DNA from 2 places in the Proteiniborus sp. MB09-C3 genome. Region 1 is predicted to be linked to the other one. Evidence: a T-box and tRNA genes for the amino acid it is inferred to sense, from the RefSeq annotation. Region 1 holds a T-box; the other holds one or more tRNA genes.

What was found. A T-box is a leader RNA that pairs with one kind of tRNA and senses whether it is charged. The one in region 1 lies ahead of thrS (threonine--tRNA ligase), so its partner is inferred to be a tRNA-Thr.
Region 2: it has a tRNA-Thr gene. The T-box ahead of thrS (threonine--tRNA ligase) is inferred to sense a tRNA for this amino acid. The anticodon was not compared.

Annotation. Positions count from the first base shown of each region.
Region 1 is NZ_CP127161.1:3,395,973-3,406,854, reverse strand. Features, by position in the region: gene QO263_RS16780 (response regulator transcription factor) at 1-680, shown strand, start outside; gene QO263_RS16775 (sensor histidine kinase) at 673-2,091, shown strand; gene QO263_RS16770 (P-II family nitrogen regulator) at 2,500-2,883, opposite strand; gene QO263_RS16765 (cation:proton antiporter) at 2,969-4,105, opposite strand; gene QO263_RS16760 (S1C family serine protease) at 4,451-5,764, shown strand; gene QO263_RS16755 (YetF domain-containing protein) at 6,062-6,790, shown strand; T-box leader at 6,851-7,083, shown strand; gene thrS (threonine--tRNA ligase) at 7,231-9,144, shown strand; gene QO263_RS16745 (16S rRNA (uracil(1498)-N(3))-methyltransferase) at 9,382-10,089, shown strand; gene QO263_RS16740 (2-hydroxyacyl-CoA dehydratase) at 10,205-10,882, shown strand, end outside.
Region 2 is NZ_CP127161.1:1,128,379-1,139,260, reverse strand. Features, by position in the region: gene tuf (elongation factor Tu) at 1-215, opposite strand, end outside; gene QO263_RS05345 (hypothetical protein) at 586-1,617, opposite strand; gene QO263_RS05340 (radical SAM family protein) at 1,621-2,394, opposite strand; partial or broken gene QO263_RS05335 (IS3 family transposase) at 2,947-4,080, opposite strand; gene QO263_RS05330 (transposase) at 4,655-5,269, opposite strand; gene QO263_RS05325 (hypothetical protein) at 5,397-5,939, opposite strand; gene QO263_RS19125 (hypothetical protein) at 6,265-6,426, shown strand; partial or broken gene QO263_RS05315 (IS110 family RNA-guided transposase) at 6,510-7,755, opposite strand; gene QO263_RS05310 (hypothetical protein) at 8,059-8,196, shown strand; tRNA gene QO263_RS05305 (tRNA-Thr) at 8,464-8,539, opposite strand; gene sigH (RNA polymerase sporulation sigma factor SigH) at 8,613-9,260, opposite strand; gene QO263_RS05295 (NYN domain-containing protein) at 9,341-9,862, opposite strand; gene rlmB (23S rRNA (guanosine(2251)-2'-O)-methyltransferase RlmB) at 9,864-10,610, opposite strand; gene thyX (FAD-dependent thymidylate synthase) at 10,869-10,882, opposite strand, start outside.

The DNA.
Region 1 (10,882 bases):
TGCTAGTAGTTGACGATGATATAGAAATATGTAATATGATTGAAATGTTTTTGGTGAAAGAAAAGTTTCAGGTAGTAAAGGCATATGATGGTGAAGAAGCAGTAAAAAAATTCACTAGAGAAATGCCAAGTATAGTTATATTAGATATAATGCTTCCTAAAATGGATGGATACGATGTTTGCAGAGAAATAAAGAAGATTAGCCAAGTACCCATAATAATGCTTACTGCTAAAGGAGAGACCTTTGATAAAGTACTAGGTCTTAGACTTGGAGCAGATGATTATATGGTAAAGCCCTTTGATCCTGAGGAGCTTATTGCAAGAATCAGGGCTGTTTTAAGAAGAACTAATCCTAAAGAATATAGCAGGGGCGAAAAAATAATTTTTCCTTCATTGATGATAGATATGGATGATTTTAGTATAAGACTAAAAGATGAAGTCATTAACTTGCCAAAAAAAGAAATGGAGCTTTTATATTTTCTAGCCTCCAATCCTAACAAGTTATTTACAAGAGAGCAGCTCATAGAGCAGATATGGGGATACGACTTTCTAGGAGAAACAAGAACCGTTGATGTTCATATAAAAAGGTTGAGAGAAAAGCTGAAAGATGTTGAAGACAAATATGAGATAAAAACAGTCTGGGGAGTAGGCTACAAATTTGAGGTGAAGAAAGTTGTTTAATACAGTATTTAAGAGACTAGTATCCGTATATCTTGTTGTAATACTGATTATTTTTGCCGTACTAGGAGTATCTATGATGAAAATGTTTGAGAACTACTATTTTGAAAAAAAGAGTGAAGCATTGATTGCCGAGGGACAGAAGCTTAACTCTACAGTAATAAAGTATCTTAACAATCAAGTCACCTATGAGAGACTTGGAATAGAGATGGAATCTATAGAAAGATTTTTGAATGCCAAGATATGGATTATAGATAAAATGGGATATGTATATGGTGTTTCAAGTCGATCTGAGACAAAATGGATTGGAAGACAGCTTACGGAAGGTGATATTGTAAATGTGTTAAAAGGAAATGTTGTGGCTAAACGAGGAAGCTATGATGAATATTTTGGCGGACCAGTTATGACAGTAGGGATTCCCATATTCATAAATGGGAGAGTGGAGAATGGAATTTTTATGCACTCACCAATATATGAAATTAAAGAAACCTTGAATGAAACATATAAAATAATTATCTATTCAATGCTTATATCGATGGTCATTGCAGTAGTACTGCTTTATTTCATTTCTCAAAAGATTTCAAAGCCAATAAAAGAGATAAATGAAATAACTAAAGTCATAGCTTCAGGAGAATTTAACAAAAGGGTATCAATAATGTCAAAGGATGAGATAGGACAGCTGGCTATTTCATTTAATCACATGGCAGTAGAATTAGATAGACTAGAAGAAATGAGAAAGGGCTTTATAGCAGATGTTTCTCATGAGCTAAGAACACCATTGACACTAATAAAAGGGTATGTCAAAGGACTTATGGATGTACAGCTATCTGAGGAAAGAAAAGAAGAATATTTAGACATAATATATAAAGAGACAGATAGACTTACTGAGCTCATAAACAATCTGCTTGATTTATCTAAAATGGAGTCAGGAAAAAACATGTTAAATGTAGAGAAATTTGATATCAATGAGTTAATTAGAAGAAATATAATTAATTACAGCAATAAGCTTGAAGATAAGGATATTAATGTAGAAGCTAATTTTAAATTCGATCCTGTATTGGTAATGGCGGATAAAGAAAGTATTTCCCAGGTAATATCGAACTTAGTAGATAATGCAATAAAATTCATGAATAATGGTGGCTGTTTGTTTATTGATACTGACATAAAAGAAGATAAAGCCTTAATATCAATAAAGGATACAGGTATAGGCATATCAGAAGAGGATTTAAATAATATTTGGCAAAGATTTTATAAAGGGGACAAGTCAAGATCCAGACAAGTAAAAGGAACGGGACTTGGTCTTTCTATAGTAAAAGAAATAATAAAAAGCCATAATGAACAAATATGGGTAGAAAGTAAAGCTGGAGAAGGGACAGTATTTAGTTTTACTCTAAGCCTTTGTAATAATGAATGATTTGTGTCATCTAAAGAGTAAGTGGAGAAACAGAGAAATGTCATCCTGAGATTGGCAGTATAAGCCTTACCTACGAAGGGCTTTTCATAAAGGAACTGGAAATCAATAGATAAAAGGCTGGTCTTTTGTGATGGCTACTGAAAAAGTCTATTTTTGTTTGTCATTCTGAGATGCAGTCGAAGAATCTTATGTTTTCAATGCATGAGAGACGCTAGACTGTGTGTAAACTGTCACTCTGAGCGAAGCGAATGGGTCTCTAATAGCTTCAAATACAGATTCTTCACTGCGTTCAGAATGACAAAAACGTGCTGAATGTGAATTTTCACACAGTCTGACGCTTAGGATGACAAAAATGGCTTTTTCAGTGGCTCTCTTTTGAGCCAGCTTTTTATTTATCAAAGATATTTTCTATTTTTCTGTATTAGCATTACTATTATTCTTGACTCTACTTACACTGCCGCCTCTAGAAGTAATTACAGGAACAGCAAACATAATACCAGTATTTGGTTGAGACATATCCCCTCCACAGATTTTTTCTATTTCGTCCATGATAGTGTCTAGTTTTTCTTTCCCTTCAATTAAAGTAAACAGAGTTTTATTATTTGCAATATCCGCATCTAAAGATTTCATAATACCGCCAATAAGTGGAATCTCCTTACCAATACTACGTTTTAGCTTTCCTGCACCAACAGAATCAATAATTGTAGCACCGGTTATTCCGATAGCTTTCATCTTTTTCAATATTTCTCGTAAATATTCTGGACTATTAAATACCACAAATAAAACATACATAGCTAAACCCCCATATTAATATTTATTCTATCTGATGGAAACAGCATAAGTATCTTTATAACCTTATATTAATAATATACTAACTTTAGACGGTTTTTTCAAAAGATTTTTTTAATAAAGGTGGTGTAATCATAGTAGTAGCTACTATCATAAATATTATGGCAGCAAAAAGTCCCTTTGGAACAACTCCAAGCCTTAATCCAATATCGGTAACAATTAATGCAACCTCACCTCTAGGGATCATACCTAAGCCAATTTGTAAGGATTCTTTTTTACTGAACTTCAAAAGATTAGCTACAAAACCACAGCCTATAAGCTTGCCTAATACTGCTGCCAGCATTAGTACAATACCAAAAGTTAAGTCATTTAACATGTGGGAGATATCAACCTTCATACCAGTAACTACAAAAAAGACAGGTGTTAAAAGTAAATAAGAAAGCTCCTGCACTCCGTAAGATACTTTTTGCTTGAAAGGTGTGCTAGATAGTATTATACCAGCTATGTAAGCTCCAGTAATCGCAGCTACTCCCATTTCCTCAGATACAAAGGCAAATCCAAGACAGAATATCAAGCCTATTATAGTTACGTTTCTGGTAGTATTTTTGAGACTGAAAAATTTGTTTGCAAGCTTTACCACCAAAAATCCTAACCCCATAGCTAATATAAAGAAACCAAGTAGCTTTGCTATTACTAAAACAATATTTTGCCCTTCACTTGGATTAATAAATCCAGAAACCAAGGATAGCAATATAATGCCAATGACGTCATCTATAACAGCTGCACTAAGAATAGTTATACCTTGTTTAGTTTTTAATTTATTAATTTCTCTTAGGGTTTCTACAGTTATACTAACACTAGTAGCAGCTAATATTACTCCTATGAAAAAGCTTTCCTCAATATTGATCTTGAATAAAATACTTGCGCCCATACCCAAAATTATAGGTACAATAACTCCTCCTACTGCAATAGAAAAAGAAGCCTTTCCTGCTTCAATCATTTCATCAATATCTGTTTCTAATCCTGCAATAAACATTAAAAGCACCACACCTAAATCAGCTAAATGAGTAAAGGTTTCTGTGGGTTCAACTAATTTAAAAAGTGATGGTCCAATTAAAATACCAAAGATGAGTTGTCCTAACACGGCAGGTTGATTTAATTTTCTAGATATGTAACCTCCAAAAGCTCCTGCTGCTAAAATAATAGAAAGCTGATATAAAAACATAACCCATTCCCCCTACAATAATTGTCAGCGTAATATTTCACCATATACTGATATGGTTTTTCTTACGTTTGAAAGACATAATAACTTTATCAAAAAAAATTTGCCACATCAAATATTATATATGAACAAAATAGATATACAATGTAAGCATACAACAAAAAAAGATAGAAAAATCAGTAAATAAATGGTTATAATCAATAATATAAGAATAGCATTTATTTCTTGTGATTAAATTATGAATAAAAAACTATAGTGACAATTAATTTACAATTTGTTCATATTTTATTAAAATATTTTGTCTATAATATAATTAAAGAAGGGTAAGTAAATAAGGGAGGTTTTAATATGGATGACTATAATATGAATAATAATTATAATGATGATTCTAATGATAGCAATAGCCTAAACAGTAATTTTGGAACAAATGATGTCTTATATACAAACAATAATAATAGCCTAGATAAAAGCTATAGTACAAACAGTAGTTTTAACATGTATAACAGTGACAGCGAGAACAGACAATATGAAAAAAGGTATAAAAAGAGCAGATTATTAAATATTATACTTGCTTTCTTACTTATAGGAGTCATGATAGGAGGAGCATTTACCTATGGGATATTGCAATTCAATGGATTAGGCTTATTTAAATTTGCTGAAGCTACATCTCCAGATAATAATTCTGCCAATAATAATGCTTCTACAAAAAAATTGTTAAGTACAGATTGGTATACAAATCCAGTAGCAAAAGTAGCTGATGAAGTACTTCCATCAATAGTTATGATTAAGAACAAAGTAAATATCAACAGGGGTTTTGAAGTTCAACAAGTAGATAAAGGTACTGGCTCAGGAATCATATACAGAAAAGACGGATATATAATCACAAATCAACACGTTATTGATGGCGCAACAGAGTTAACAGTAACCTTACATGATGGAACTGAATATAAGGGGCGAGTATTAGGTCAAGATACAAAAACTGATTTAGCAGTAGTGAAGGTAGAAGCTAATAATCTTCCAGCAGCTAAAATTGGAGACTCAGACAATTTAATGGTAGGAGAGCTTGCAGTTGCAATAGGTAATCCAGCTGGTGAAGAATTTTCGGGAACTGTAACAGCAGGCATAATAAGTGCTCTAAATCGTTCCTTAAATATTGGAGAAAAGAAAATGAAGCTTATACAAACTGATGCTGCCATAAACCCAGGAAATAGTGGTGGAGCATTAGTTAACCAGAATAGCGAAGTAATAGGAATAAACAGTATAAAGCTTTCATCACCAGAAATAGAGGGTATGGGATTTGCTATTCCAATAAATGATGCACTTCCTATAATAAATGAATTAATACAAAATGGATATGTAAAACGACCTTGGATAGGAGTTGGCATACAGGGTATAACAGAAGTGGAATCAAAGCAGTATAATATCCCAGTTGGTATATATGTAGGGCAAGTATATTATAATAGCCCAGCTGAAAAGGCACAACTCAAACCTAACGATATAATAGTAAAAATAGATGAGATAAAGGTAGAGACAACAGAAGAACTATCACATATTATTGAAGGACATAAGTCTGGAGATACTATTAGGTTGACTATATATAGAGATGGGAAATATATGGATGTAGACGTAACCCTTGATGTAATGCCACCAACAACAAACTAGAAAAAATCCCTATATTCTAGTTTGATAATATATATAACCCCACAAACAAAAACAATAGAGGGAGTGATTGCGAAGAGTTCATAGTCACTCCCTCTATTGCTTTATTATTAAATCAACTCTTTCTTACTCAACACATAAAGAATTATATACCCTACAACAATAAACACTAAAGAAAGAACAACTTCAATAATTAACCTTTTCATCAAATTTCACCTCATGAAAATATCTATTATAGAATAGTATAGTCAACATAGGAGCAAAATATAGATGTCAATATTATTTAGGAGCTGATAGTAATTGAAAACAGTTATTGAAGTTATTGTGCAAACATTGCTGGCTTTTTTTTCAATATTATATATCACTAGATTGCTAGGAAGACAACAGGTATCCCAATTGACCTTTCATGAATACATAAATGGCATTACATTTGGTTCAATTGCCGCAACTCTTGCAACAGATGTTGACCAAAGAACCTGGCAGCATTTCATTGGATTAATATTATTTGGAGCACTAACTTTCTTAGTATCCTATGTAACTATGAAAAGCAGGACAATAAGCAAGGTTCTTGAGGGAGAACCATTAATAGTAATACAAAACGGAAAAATACTAGAAAGAAATTTGAAAATTGCTAGATACCATATGGATGAGCTAAATGGGCTTTTAAGAGAGGCGGGTTGTTTTTCACCTGGTGATGTTGAATATGGACTTTTAGAACCGAATGGAAAACTAAGCATAATTAAAAAAGGAGATAAAAGAACTGTTACACTAGGAGACTTAAACCTAGTGCCAAGTCCCGACACAATCCCTACAGAATTAATCATAGGAGGTCAAATTATTTATGATAATCTAAAGAAAATGAAAATAGATGGTAAAACGTTAATAAATAATCTAAAAATGTATGGAGTCAGTAAGATTGATGAAGTAATGTATGCCACCATAGATCATAGTGGAAACTGGTATGTAGATAAATTTGAAGACAAACTAGCTGAAAAACTTGATATGAGCGAAGATAATAAAGGTATTTAAAACAGAAAATGTCCTTGACATAATACTAAAATAAAAATATAATATATTAAAACCAAATAACATAAAGCATTGATAGGACGAGTAAATTAGTAAACGGTCTAAAGAGAGGGGACGCCGTGGCTGGAAGCAACCCCAGACTAGCCTAATTGAAAACTACCCTTGAGTTGTATCTGAAGCCAGTTTTCTGGATAAGGATTTCCGTTGATGACGTTATAATCATTTAAGTGGGATTTTTATTTATTAAAAGTTCTAATTAGGGTGGTACCGTGGGATTAATAGCTCTCGCCCCTAGATAATATATCTGGGAGCGAGAGCTTTTTTAATTTATAAAAGAATATTATATGTCATTCTGAGACGCAGTCGAAGAATCTATTTTCTAAAAGCTAGACCCTTCGCTGATACTCAGGGGGACAAAATTAATAATAAAAGGAGGTAACAAAATGTCAAAAATAAATATTAAGCTGCCGGATGGCTCGGTTAGACAGTACGACAGGGGAGTAAAGGTCATAGACATAGCAAAGGACATAAGCGAAGGGCTTGCGAGAGTGGTTTTAGGAGCAAATGTAAATGGAAATTTACTTGGACTGAATGATGAAGTAGACGAGGATGCAGACGTACAATTATTAAAATTTGAAGACGAAGGCGGACGTGAGGTATTTAGACATACTAGTGCTCACATATTGGCTCAAGCCGTAAAAAGACATTTTCCAGATGCAAAGCTAGCTATAGGCCCTGCAATTAAAGACGGATTCTATTATGATATAGATGTGGAGCATAGATTTACACCAGAGGATTTAGAAATACTAGAAAAAGAAATGGCTAAAATAGCAAAAGAAGATTTAGAAATTAAGAAATTCGTCCTTTCAAGAGATGAAGCATTGGAATTCGTAAAAAAATCTGACGAAAAGTATAAGGTAGAGCTTATAGAAGATTTACCAGAGGATTCTGTAATTTCATTTTATCAGCAGGGTGAGTTTGTAGATTTATGTCGAGGACCTCATCTACCAAGTACTAAGAAAGTAAAGGCTATTAAGCTAACAAGTATAGCAGGAGCATATTGGAGAGGGGACGAAAAAAGACCCATGCTCCAAAGAATATATGGAACATCCTTCGAAAAACAAAAAGACTTAGATGCATATCTGGATTTCCTTGAGGAAGCAAAGAAAAGAGACCACAGAAAATTAGGCAAAGAGCTTGACTTATTTAGTATGCATGGAGAAGGACCCGGATTTCCATTCTACCATCCAAAAGGAATGGTATTATGGAATACTATACAGGACTTCTGGAAAAAAGAGCATATCAAAAGAGGATATGGAGAGGTCAAAACTCCACTCATATTAAATGAACAATTGTGGCATCAATCAGGACACTGGGATCATTATAAGGAAAACATGTACTTTACAACAATTGACGAAGGACAATATGCTATAAAGCCTATGAATTGTCCAGGTGCAATGCTTATATACAAGTCCCAGATGTATAGCTACAGAGATTTGCCCCTTAGATGGGCTGAATTAGGTCAGGTACACCGCCACGAACTAGCAGGAGCATTACATGGACTTATGAGAGTTAGAACATTTACTCAAGATGATGCTCACTTATTCATGCTGCCAGAGCAGGTTAAGGAAGAACTTATAAAAGTAATAGATTTAGCTGACTATATGTATCAAATATTTGGTTTTAAATACCATGTAGAGCTTTCCACAAGGCCGGAAAACTCTATGGGAACAGAAGAACAGTGGGAAAGAGCTACAGACAACTTAAGAGAAGCGTTAGAGGAAAAGGGTATTGATTATATTATCAATGAAGGCGATGGGGCATTTTACGGCCCTAAGATAGATTTCCACCTAGAAGACAGTATAGGACGTACTTGGCAATGCGCTACCATACAATTAGACTTTCAAATGCCAGAAAGATTCGACTTAACATATATAGGCCAAGACAATGAGAAGCATAGGCCAGTTATGATTCACAGAACTATATTAGGAAGTATGGAAAGGTTTATTGGTGTATTAATAGAGCATTATGCAGGAAAATTCCCTGTATGGCTATCTCCAGTACAAGTAAATGTATTGCCAATATCAGATAAATTCAATGAATATGCTTATGAAATTCAAAACAGGCTTCAAGATAAAGATATAAGAGTTGAAGTCGATGCAAGAGCAGAGAAAATAGGCTTTAAAATAAGAGAGGCCCAGCTTGCAAAAACTCCTTATATGCTAATAGTGGGAGAAAAAGAAGCAGAAAACAACCTAGTATCTGTAAGAGTAAGAGACGAAGGTGATATTGGGCAGATGGCAGTAGGAGATTTTATAGCAAAAGTAGTTAAAGAAGTAGAGGAAAAGAAAAAATAGATAGGAAAAAATAAGAAGGCAACCGAAAGGTTGCTTTTTTTTACTAGTTAAACAGCAGTAAGGCAGTAGATAAATAATTGCTATTCAATTCTTAGATTTTAATTGCTTTAATAATTCGCGATTTTCATTTTTAAATTCTCAATTATTCTTGTTGTTTACATTTATATTAAGTGGTACAATATAATATACTTATATATAGGAAGAAACTCGTCGAAAAAAACAAAGGAAGGGCTTCAGATGAACCTAATAATCTTATTTGAAAAGGATTTTATTACAGAAAATAAAGTTAGATTAAAAGATAGAAGATTAAAGCATGTATTAACTGTTCACAGGGCAAAATTAGGAGATACTCTGAGAGTTGGATTAATAAATGGTAAAATGGGTAAAGGAATGATTATAAAGCTAAATGAGGAAGAAATGGAAATGGAGGTGGAGCTATCAGAACCTAATCCACCACCGTTAAATGCTCAGCTAGTTCTTGCTATGCCTAGACCTAAGGCATTAAAGAGAATAGTCCAAGATGTAACAACTATGGGAATAAAAAAAATATACATCATTAAAACCTGGAGAGTTGAAAAAAGCTTTTGGAATAGTCCAGTTTTAGAGGAAGACAGCTTATTTGAAAATATGATATTAGGTTTAGAGCAGGGGAAAGATACAATACTTCCTGAGATAGAGGTAGTTAAGCTTTTCAAGCCTTTTGTGGAAGACCGCATCCCAGATATAATAAAAGGAACAAGGGCAATAGTAGCTCATCCTGTCCAAGATACGGAATGCCCAAGGAGCATAAAAGAGCCAGTGACCTTAGCCATAGGACCAGAGGGAGGATTTATTCCCTACGAGATAGATATGCTAGTAAAACAGGGATTTGAAGTAGTTAGCCTAGGGGAAAGAATACTTCGAGTAGAGACAGCAATACCAGTGATATTGGGGAGACTTTTTTAGATAAAAAAACAATTTGTGGTACAAGCTATATTATTGTGATCAGTTAAATATAATTGTATAATTGTAAATTCTATTAAAAATCTTACTTCGCATGATGCATGGAGGGAAAAGTAAAATGAACAGTGTACTAAATGTTGGACTAGATGTAGGTTCAACTACAGTAAAGATGGTTATATTAGATGAGATGGCCAATATTTTATATAAAAAATATTCAAGACATTTTTCAGACATAAAAAACACAGTTATTTCAATGTTTGAAGATGCAAAATCTATCTTAGAGAGAAATAGGATTACAATGATGATTACTGGCTCAGGAGGACTTTCTATTTCTAAAAGATTGGACGTGTCATTTATACAGGAAGTCATAGCTTGCACCAATACAATTGAAAGCTATATTCCATATACAGATGTTGCAATAGAATTAGGCGGAGAAGATGCAAAGATAACTTATTTGGGAGATTCTATTGAGCAAAGAATGAACGGAACCTGCGCTGGTGGAACTGGGGCATTTATAGATCAAATGGCTGCCCTTTTGCAGACAGATGCAGAAGGACTGAACAACCTTGCAAAAAACCATAGAACTATATATCCAGTAGCATCTAGATGTGGTGTTTTTGCTAAGACAGATATTCAACCATTATTAAATGAAGGTGCTGATAAGGAGGATATTGCGGCTTCAGTATTGCAGGCTGTAGTAAATCAGACCATAAGCGGTTTGGCACAAGGTAAACCCATAAGAGGAAATGTAGCTTTTCTAGGCGGGCCTTTGTTTTTTATGTCTGAACTTCGAAAA
Region 2 (10,882 bases), 1.6 Mb from region 1:
TCATACTCTACGTGTGACGTTGATATTGTAATTCCTCTTTCTCTTTCTTCTGGTGCTTTGTCTATGTTTGCATAGTCAATGAATTCGCCTGTGCCATATCTTTTGTTTAATACTGCTGTTATTGCTGCTGTTAATGTTGTTTTACCATGGTCAACGTGTCCTATTGTTCCAATATTAACGTGTGGTTTATTTCTTTCATATTTTGCTTTTGCCATTTTCTATTCCTCCTTAATATAAAGATTTAAAATATAGCTAATATGTATTAGCATCAGTAAATAAAAAGTGTATTCTTAGCATCTATTATGTCATAAACTAATATAGGTCATAGTAAACACATCCGGGTGTTTCGTGATATTTATGCTAAATGGAGCCCACGAACGGACTCGAACCGCTGACCTCTTGCTCACCATGCAGAGGTCTGATGTGTATTTATGCGGCTTGCAGGCTGCTTGGTTAGCTTTGTAAACATGCCATATGGGTATATTATACTATTTGGACAAATATATTTCAACTATTTATAAAATAATTTATATGTTATATTATAACAAATAAGGTAGCGCTAGTTGCTACCTTATTATCTATAGTCTATACCACCATTTTACATACGTTTACATGCTTAAGGCGCCCTATTATTTCTTCAATCTTTTCTTTGTCTTCTCCAATAAACATATTGAGATAATTGCCATTCGTGCTTTTATTTTTATATTCATATAATAACTTTTTAACGTTTTCATCCAAATCAAAATATTTGGAAATAGTAAATCCATAGGCATTAAATTTTTCTTTAATATCTTCTCCATCGCTATCAGCTCTAAATAATACGTATGCATTCTTAACTTTGTCTATATTTAATTTTTCATTTTCAATTATATTATTAAAATGTTCCATCATATTTATTATTTGTTTTCCACCCGATAAATTACAATCAATCGCAACACCAAAAAGTTTTTTATCGCTTTTGCTAGACTTCTCTAATAATTCCCAAGTCCCCTCATAATTTGTCATTAGTTCTTTATAATATTCTTTACGAGAGATTCTAGACGATGATTCGTCTTCAGGTGATTTCCTAAATACCGAAATATACTTATTTATTTCAGCAACTTTACTTCCTAATAACGGATTTCCACTTTTCGGAGTTAGTATAAAGTCAGGTGTTCTATCTATTTTCTGCTTGATGAAATCTGTATTAATTAAATGACTGATTATATAAGCCATTTTCATTAAATCTTCATCATTTTTTGATGCTTCCATTGTACTAACATAATATTTACTGCTTGTAGGTGTAATCTTTCCATACTGTATATAATTATCAAAGCATACTATATATTTAGATATTAGTTCAATTAACTTATATAAGTTTACTTTATCCTCACATAAACTATCTTCTACCCGATTTTCTCTAGAAATAATTTCTAATGCTATACATATTTCGTTAGATTTTGATGGCGAAAATCCTAATTCCTGCAAACATTTTTTAATTATTTCTTTATCATATCTTCCATAAACTAATGGAGCAAACTTACTATTAAAGGAAATCCATCCTGTCATGGCGACTATATCCCTAAGTGTTGTCAAACTTAATATAAATAAAATAATCATATTTAAGTTGATCTCCATTGTTTATGCCCCTTCTTGATTCAGTATTTGAACATTATGTATATATTTTAAAAGGTCTATATCGTTTTCAAAACTTAATGCAGATTTACTTTCTATATAACTTATTAAATTATGTTTTATTTTACTTGATTCAATAACGTTCCATACAGGTCTAGAATCTAACCAATTCACCAATCTTTGCTCATAACTGTAGTGCCTAACATATTTATCGTAAAAGTCTGTATTTTTGTTAACATATAAATCTCCTATTAATATTAGCCTCGTATATTTTAACGAATCGTCAATTATTTTATGATATTCTTCTTCACATATAAATGGTAATATTGGCTTCAATACTAAAGATGTAGGAATTCCATTCTCATAAATTTTCTTTAAAAGTTCAATTCTCTTTATATATGAAATTGTGAAGGGCTCAAGTTCACTTATCATGGAAATGTTTGTTATTGATGTGCTTATTTTTATAAAACCTTTATTTTGAGCAACAAGTCTTTCGTTAAGTTTTGAAATCCTTTTTAAAGTAAGATTACTTATGTCATTCTTAGTCGAAAAACTAATTATTATAGGAGAATTTTTATTAAAAACATAGTGTTCTAATCCTTCTATATTTTCTGAGTCTTTAAAAAATTCTCCGTCACAACATGGATAAATTATTTCGTAGTCTTCTTGGCCGTTTGATTCAATAAATAGCGGCTGTGAGTCATATGATTCCCATTGTGCAAAACAATAAGAGCAACCACTTAAACATTTTGAAGCTGTCGAAAATAATATCCTTTTCATTAAATATCCCCCTTTAATATAATGAACTGTATTTTGTCTATATAATAGACAATAAATATTCATCTTAAAATATCTTAATATCGTGTATGCAAAATGAATATATACTATTTCCTATGATTATATACTAAAACCAATATAAAAGTTTATATTTGATGACTGATTTCTAATTTTAATAATCAGCTGAACTGTATGTCATAATACATTATATTCAAAGTAAGTATAAAAAACAAACTACAAACCTTTCTTTAATATTTATTGGTTTATCATGAGTCCTTAGGGGTATAGCCAAAGTTATTTTGTTACATTCAGCTTTCTCTATTATAATATTCTAGTAGTTATTTTTATATATAGCATACTTAAATTACTATTTAATTTTTCTCCTATATCCACTTGAAAATTTAAATTTATTATATATCTATCCTAATAACTTCGAAAATTTTATTTCGTATAATTTTTGAAATTAGCATCGCGAAATCCTCGCATAAATCACTAACAATCACAACATTCTTTGGACCTATGTCAATATAGTAGACACATTTTCTCGAATAAATTTTATGCAACCCTCTTAGATTTATCTTCCCATTCTTGGGGAGTGATATAGCCTAGAGAGCTATGTATTCTTTCTCTGTTATACCATGACTCTATATACTCAAATATTGCAAGTCTAGCAACATCAAAATCGAAATATTTAACTAGATTAACTTCTTCTTTCTTCAATACTGAGTGAAAGGATTCTATACAAGCATTATCATAGGGGTTTCCCTTACTGCTAAAGGAGTGAATTAGTTTGTGCTCTTTAACATATTTTTCAAATTAATAACTTGTATATGGACTTCCTAAATCACTATGAAGAAATTATACCTTCAGCAGGTTTCTGAAGCTTATATGCATTATCTAAAGCTTTTATAGCCAATGTAGTATCTATATTTTTAGACATAGAGTATCCAACTATCTTCCTACTGCCAAGATCCATAACAGAAGCAAGATAGCACCAGCCATCTTTAATTGTATGAATATATGTAATATCAGTTACCTATTTCTGATTGATACCAGTTGTAGAGAAGTCTCTCTTGATTATATTTTCTCTATTTTCAACTTTGTTTTTTGATGAAAATGGTCTGAATTTCTTACATACTATTGATTTTATGCCTAGCTTGTTCATAAGCCTTTGAGTTCTCTTAAGACTTATAAATACACCATTAGCCCTTAATCTTTCATATATCTTTGGAGCTCCATACCGGGATTTACTAGCTTTATATATATTTAGAATTTCATTTTCTAGAAATCTATTTTCAATACTTCTTTTGCTTTCTTTTTTATTGAGGTTCTTGTAATATGAACTTCTAGATACTTTTAACACTTCACACATTAGTTTTATATCATGAATATCTTTATTGTCAGTAATGAACTTATATATTGAGCTTACTTCTTTGCAAATATGGCCATGGCTTTTTTTAATATTTCGTTTTCCTCTTCTATTCTAGCCATCTTCTTAAGCATGGCTTGATAATCAGCTTGTGTAATTGTTTTATTGTTATCTACTGCTATGGGTTCAGCTTTCTTTACCCATGTTAATATTGTAGATTTAGGTAGGCCATATTCACTATTAAGCTCAGCAAGTGTTTTACCGGAATTATAAAGTTCTACAATGGTGTTTTTATATTCTTCTGTATATCTTTTTGACATTCTAGACACTTCCTTCCTTTTCTATATTTTATAGTATTCGGAAAATCGTGTCTATAATATTATACTAACATCACTTTTCTTTTATTGTAAATATGAAAGCTTATGCTTTAATTCATCTAAAATAGAAATATATTTTTTAAATATTATAATTTGCTTTTTCATCTATTATATATTCCCAATTCTTATAATTTAGCAACTTTACCATATTTTTATTTTATAGCTTAACTTCTATAAAGTCAATCAAAATACCAGATTTCGCTTTAATCAAAAGCAAAAGCCGAGGATTACTCCCCAGTATTCATTATTTTCAATCCTTATATTCGCCTTTAAAGAACAAATTTAAAAAATGTTATTGACATTTAGTAATTATCTAGATTTTGTACAAATGAAAAACTAGTTTTTTCAAAAATATAACAGTGAAATTCTGGTATAATACTCCATAGAGCAGCTTAAAATTCGAGTTTAGGTTGTTGTAAGAACATGGAAAACCGAAAATGCGTATCAAAATAAAAGGTAAATGCCACTTTACCATATAAGGAAAACTATTCTATTTTAGATACTATGGTAAAAGTTATCATAGGAAACTTAATTGTATATACCGGGGTTCACTTAATGCATCGGTAATAAGTCTTGCTAAATGACTAATTGTTGGGATTTGAACCTCTATTCTTTTAGAGGTCCTTTTTACAAATCCTCTAATGTTCCCAACTTTTTTTATTATAACCCCTACACCTACATTTTCTAGTTCTGTACCTGCTAGAACAGTTAATTTGAAGCAACTTATCAAGTTATGAGTTATAAACACTAGCCAAAGAAATGCATAAATACCATGAAACTTTGTGGTTCTAAGATTTTTTATATGGTATACATTCTTAGCCATTTTAAAGAAGGCTTCAATGGTTTGACGTTCATTGTAAAAGTGAAATGCCTTTATTGCACTCATTTGGCTTTTTGATATATTAGTTATGAGTAAGGAGTATGTGATTTTACCGCTTTTAGAAAGGGTTTGAACAATAATCTTTCGTAACCCTGTTTCTCCGGGCAATTCATATACCCAAACTGAATTATCGGCTTGAGTATACTCGGAATATGGTATATTCTTTGCCAAGTTTGCTGCGGATTTCGTAGAATATCCTTTTGTAATAAACTTTAATCCTTTAATACTCATTAATTTTTCGATATTCTCCATAGAGCCAAAACCACTATCGGTTCTTAAGGTAAATTACCGGTATGAAGTTGATCTTGATATTTTGATAAAATATCATTTATTAGTTCATCATAATGCTCTGTGCAATGGGTATTGTCGGAATCAAGCTTCATAGCAATAGTTTCTGAGGTTTCACCCGTGAAAGCAGCAGATAACTGATAGCCTCTTTGATTTTTTTCTTGGCAAAAAAACCTTTATCAGCAAGTTCATAGGTTTTACCGTTAGCTATTAAACCTGATTGGTCGATATCTACGACCACCATTTTTGCGGAGGAGATAGAACCACTGTTATTAATAAATGTTTTGTGATGAATATCTTTAAGTTGTTTGATGTTATCATCATTCATACGAGTTAAAAGTTCATTAATTTGAGATTGGTCTGGAATTTTATCCATGCCAAACATATTTGCTACTAAAGTCTCTGGGGCGAGTTTCTCATTAATATCTTTCACGTATTCGCATCCTATGGCTATAGACATAATTATTGTAATAAGTTTCTGATAAACTGAGTAATTTACTTTTTTCATTTTCAACTTAAAACCCTCTAAAGGTTTAAAAAAGTTGATTTTTATGCCAAAATTCATAACAGCAGCAAGCCATGTGGAAGTAGTTTCTTCTTTACATTTAGCCTGAGAAAAGGTAACATTATTCATAGGATAATACCTGCCTTTCTTTAATTTTTCTCTAGTAAGAAAATTATACTTCAAGGCTTGGTATTATCCTTTAGTTATTTTTTGGAAGAATGCATATGGAATATTATTGAAACCAAAGCTGTTTCGTTTGTACGAAACTTAGGTAATTAGTCAAATCAAAAACTCACAATTTGTAGTTTTTGGCATTAAAACAAAAATTAACAATGATGCACCTATTTTAAGTGAAATAATACACGAAGGAATAGAAGATGGTTCTATTAATACGGAGTTTCCAAATGAATGTGCTGAGATATTCATGTTACTTATTAATATTTGGATAAACCCGGTGTTATTTAATCGCACTATTTCTGAAACATTAAATAGATTAAAGTTCTTACAAATATTAATGAAACAACTTGGAGTTGATATTATAAGTGATAAACTCATTAAACAGATTTTAGAAAAACATTCATATATAATGGAGGATAAGGTTGAAAAAGAAAACTAGGGATTGGCACTTCACTTAAGGGCATAGCAAACAAGCCATCTTGCGGTGGCTTCAAAAAATTGAATATATAGACAAAATTAAGGTTATTCAGTAGCTGACTTAATTCTGTAACCTTGGAATTTTGCTAATTGTATAGCCTGCTCTACAGTAATCTCGCGATTGACAGGAATAACGTCAGAGTTTCTGTAAAGTTCAGCATTGTATGGTTCATTTTTCTTCAACATGTTGTATAATGCTGTTAGAAGCATTCTTGCTATTGCAATGATTGCCTTCTTGTGACCACGACGCTTTCTTAAACGAAGGTAGCGGTTACGGATTTCTGGATGCTTTTCACTTTTAACCACAGAGTTGGCACATTGAACAAGAAGTGGTTTAATATAGCATCCAGCTTTGGAAACCCGGACAGATTTTTTCTTCCCTGCACTTTCATTGTTGGTAGGTGTAAGCCCTGCCCATGAACACAAGTGTTTCGCCGAAGGAAAAGCCTCCATATTAACACCAATCTCTGAAATGATTGTGATTGCAGAGAAGATGTTTTTAAAAGATGGAGCGGTTAGGATTAGGTCGAGTTCTTGTTGATAGGGGCTGGCGAGCACAAGAATCAGTTCTTCTAACTCTGATTTCCGGGATTCCAAATCTTCAAAGTGCTTCTTGATAATCTTTAATTTACCAGCCTGTTGCGGGGAGATATGCCCATCAACGGCGAGCTGTAATTCAGGAATTTTACCCTTCATAGAGCCGTGAATTAAAGGTTCAATATCGAATGAAGTATCTAGAGGATTTTCAAGAATCTTATTCAGAATCTTTTGAGCACTTTTACCAAAAGTGTCGGAGACAACGGAAGACAATTGAATGTTGGAAACCGTGAGACAGTTTTGAAGACGGTTCTTTTCACTGGACATAAAGCAGGTTAGTTTGTAACGATAGCGCATAAGGTCGCGTAGCTGGCGAATATCAGCAGGGGGCATAAAGCTACCGGCAACAAGATCATGCTTAAACAGGTCAGCAATCCATTTAGCATCTTTCTTGTCAGTTTTTACCACGAATAGCCTTAACGTATTTAGGATGTGCAAGCACAATAGAACAGTCTTTTTCCAAGACGTTGTACACGGGAATCCAGTATTTACCTGTAGATTCCATGCAGACATCCTTACAATTAGATTCAAGCAGCCATTGTAACAGCTCTTTCAGACCTTTGGTGTAGGTGGAAAAGCGATGGCTCTTGTAGGTGGTAACACCTTGTTTATCGGTGGAAGCGATGCAGGCTACAACAAAAGTTTTGTGAACATCAATTCCGCAGCAGATTTTGTACACGATTTTTAAAGCCATAGGGACTCCTTTCTGAACTAGAAAGTTCATAAGAATTATAGGGAGATACGGCATTGACTGAACGCCTGGCATTTAAACGAGATTGTTTAAACAAAGATAAGGTTACGTACTCTAAGGTACACTTATTTGTGCTTGAAAAGGCGTTCTACACATATAAAAATACGGTCATCTGACAAGTCAGACAGCCCACTCACCTCCCCGTGATTTGTAGTTTACCGAAATCCCTATGGGGTTAATTATAAAACAAATAACGCTCAAAAGCACTTTTTCATTACGTTTTGTGCCTTGAGCGAAGCGAAAGGAATGGCTATAAAAATGAATACTATTAATGAAAAACTTTTACAGATAACAAAAAAGCACTATCTAAAACAGAAAAAGCAATTGAAAGAGCAGAAAAAATATCTAAGATACCATCAGAAGTTAAATATAAGGGTTGTTTAGTTGGACTAGGTATTGGGACTATACTTATAGCAAGTGGATGTATTGGATTATTAATGAAAAAAGAAATATGGCCATTAGGTATTTTTATTGCTGGATCAACAACTATTGTTAGTAATATTATAACTATGGAAAAATTATAATTAAAGGTTTAGAAGGTTAAGTAATTTGTTAGCTACGTGTTAGCTATGTATGTATTTTTTATCATATTATTAAGCTAATTCAAAAAATAAAAAAACACCTGTAAAGGTGTCAATTACTTATCTTTAGTGGAGCCCACGAGCGGACTCGAACCGCTGACCTCTTGCTTACCATGCAAGTGCTCTACCTCCTGAGCTACATGGGCATTTATAGCCATCACTTAGATAAGTTTACTATTAGCCTGATTTTATGTCAATAGTCAAAATATTGAATAAAAATTAGGCATCTTTAATTTCTAAATATCTTTCTAGTTTTCTCTTTACTCTTTGAAGAGCATTGTCAATTGATTTAACATGTCTATTTAAATCTACTGCTATCTCTTGGTAAGACTTACCTTGAAGATATGACATCAATACTTCCCATTCAAGATCACTTAGAATCTCGCCTATTTTGCTCTCAATACTTTGCAGCTCTTCTCTACTTATTATCAATTCTTCTGGATCTGTTATCTTAGCTCCTGTAAGTACATCAAGAAGAGTTCTGTCTGATTCTTCATCATAAATAGGCTTATTTAATGATACATATGAATTTAAAGGTATATGTTTTTGTCTAGTTGCAGTTTTAATAGCAGTTATTATTTGTCGAGTTATACACAGCTCAGCAAAAGCTCTAAAAGAGGTAAGCTTGTCCTGATTATAGTCGCGTATTGCTTTATAAAGACCTATCATCCCCTCTTGAATGATGTCCTCTTTATCTGCCCCAATTAGAAAATATGATCTTGCCTTAGCCCGTACAAAATTTTTGTACTTCTTTATAAGATATTCTAGCGCCTCAGGGTCACCATCTCTAGCATCATCAATTATCTTTTCGTCATCCATAGCATCATATTCATCTGCCGATAAATCTTTATATATACTTAATCCCACTAGCATCCCCTCCAGCAAAATGTTGAAACGTTCCATGCATACAATCATTATATATATATTTAATATTATAGTCAAGGCATTTACTTATTCTTTCTAAGCTTTTCAAGCTTTTCTAAAGTTGCTTTATCTAATCGCCCTATTAAAAGATCGTTTGTTTCGTTAGTTACTTTATTTTTTTTCCTAATCATATCTTTATAATGCTCTACTTCAAGCTTTAGCTCCCTAGCTGAAATCCTAGTTCCTCCCCTGCCCATTACCACCTGTTGTTCGATCCAGTCTGATGTAGCTACTCTTACTTTTTTTGTCCTTCCAATGGCATCTAATGTTCGTTCAATATAATGATCCGCACTTTCCTTCTCCTTTGTATAGACAATGTCAACGCCTTTAAAGGTCTCTTTTTTCTCCATACTTCCTTTTACAAAATGTGCATCAAAGACTATAACAACCTTTATTCCTGTATATGATTGATACTCAGCCAATATCTCAATCAATTCATTCCTAGAAATCTCTAGGCTCTGCTTTGACAATTCTCTTAGGTTGCTCCAATTGTTTATGATATTGTACCCATCAACAAACAGGTACTCTTTAGCATTGCTTCTCATGTCATTCTTTTAAACCTCTTTGTCTCAATACTTCATACATCATTACAGAAGCAGCAACTGAAGCATTTAGTGAAGCTACTTTTCCTGCCATAGGTATTTTAATTAGAAAATCGCACTTTTCTTTTATTAATCTGCCTATTCCTTTTCCTTCACTTCCAACTACTATTGCTATAGGACCAGTTAGATCTCTTTGGAAATAATCTTGTTCTCCTCCCATATCTGCCCCATATATCCATACTCCTCTTTCTTTAAGCTCTTCAATTGTAGAAGCAATATTAGACACCTTTGCAATATTCATATGCTCTACTGCTCCTGCTGAGGCTTTTATAACTACAGGAGTTAGTCCTACGGCTCTTCTTTTAGGTATTATTACACCATGAGCTCCTGCACATTCTGCTGTTCGGATAATTGCACCAAGATTATGAGGGTCTTCTATTTCATCTAATATTATTATAAAAGGATCTTCATTTTTATCTTCTGCTGTTTTCATTATGTCATCTACTGTTTTGTATGAATATGGTGTAACTAATGCTATTACTCCTTGATGAGCTTTAGTTTCTGACATTGCATCTAGCTTTGCTTTTTCTACGTATTGTATTACAATTTTTTTATCCTTTGCCATTCCTATTATTTTTTGTATTGAGCCTTGCTCTGAGCCTTTTGCAATTAGTATCTTATCTATTTCTCTTTCGCCTTTTATGGCTTCTATTACTGGATTACGTCCTTCTACATAGCCTTCTTCTCTCATATGTTTCCACCTCTTACCTTTATTTTGATAAAATTTAGTAATTTAGCACCCGCATGTTGAAAACTTAAACAAAATACTAAGCGAACATTTGCAGGGCACGACTATAATTCTTAGCGAATGCAGTTAAAAAATCCGTTAAGCAACTTGCACTGTTTGAGCGTAGCGAGTTTGCAAGTTGTAGGATTTTTTACCGGAATGAGCTATAGAATTATTCGTGACCGAAACCGTGAGTGTGTATTTTGTTTAAGTTTTCCTTATCTACAAGTTCCCAA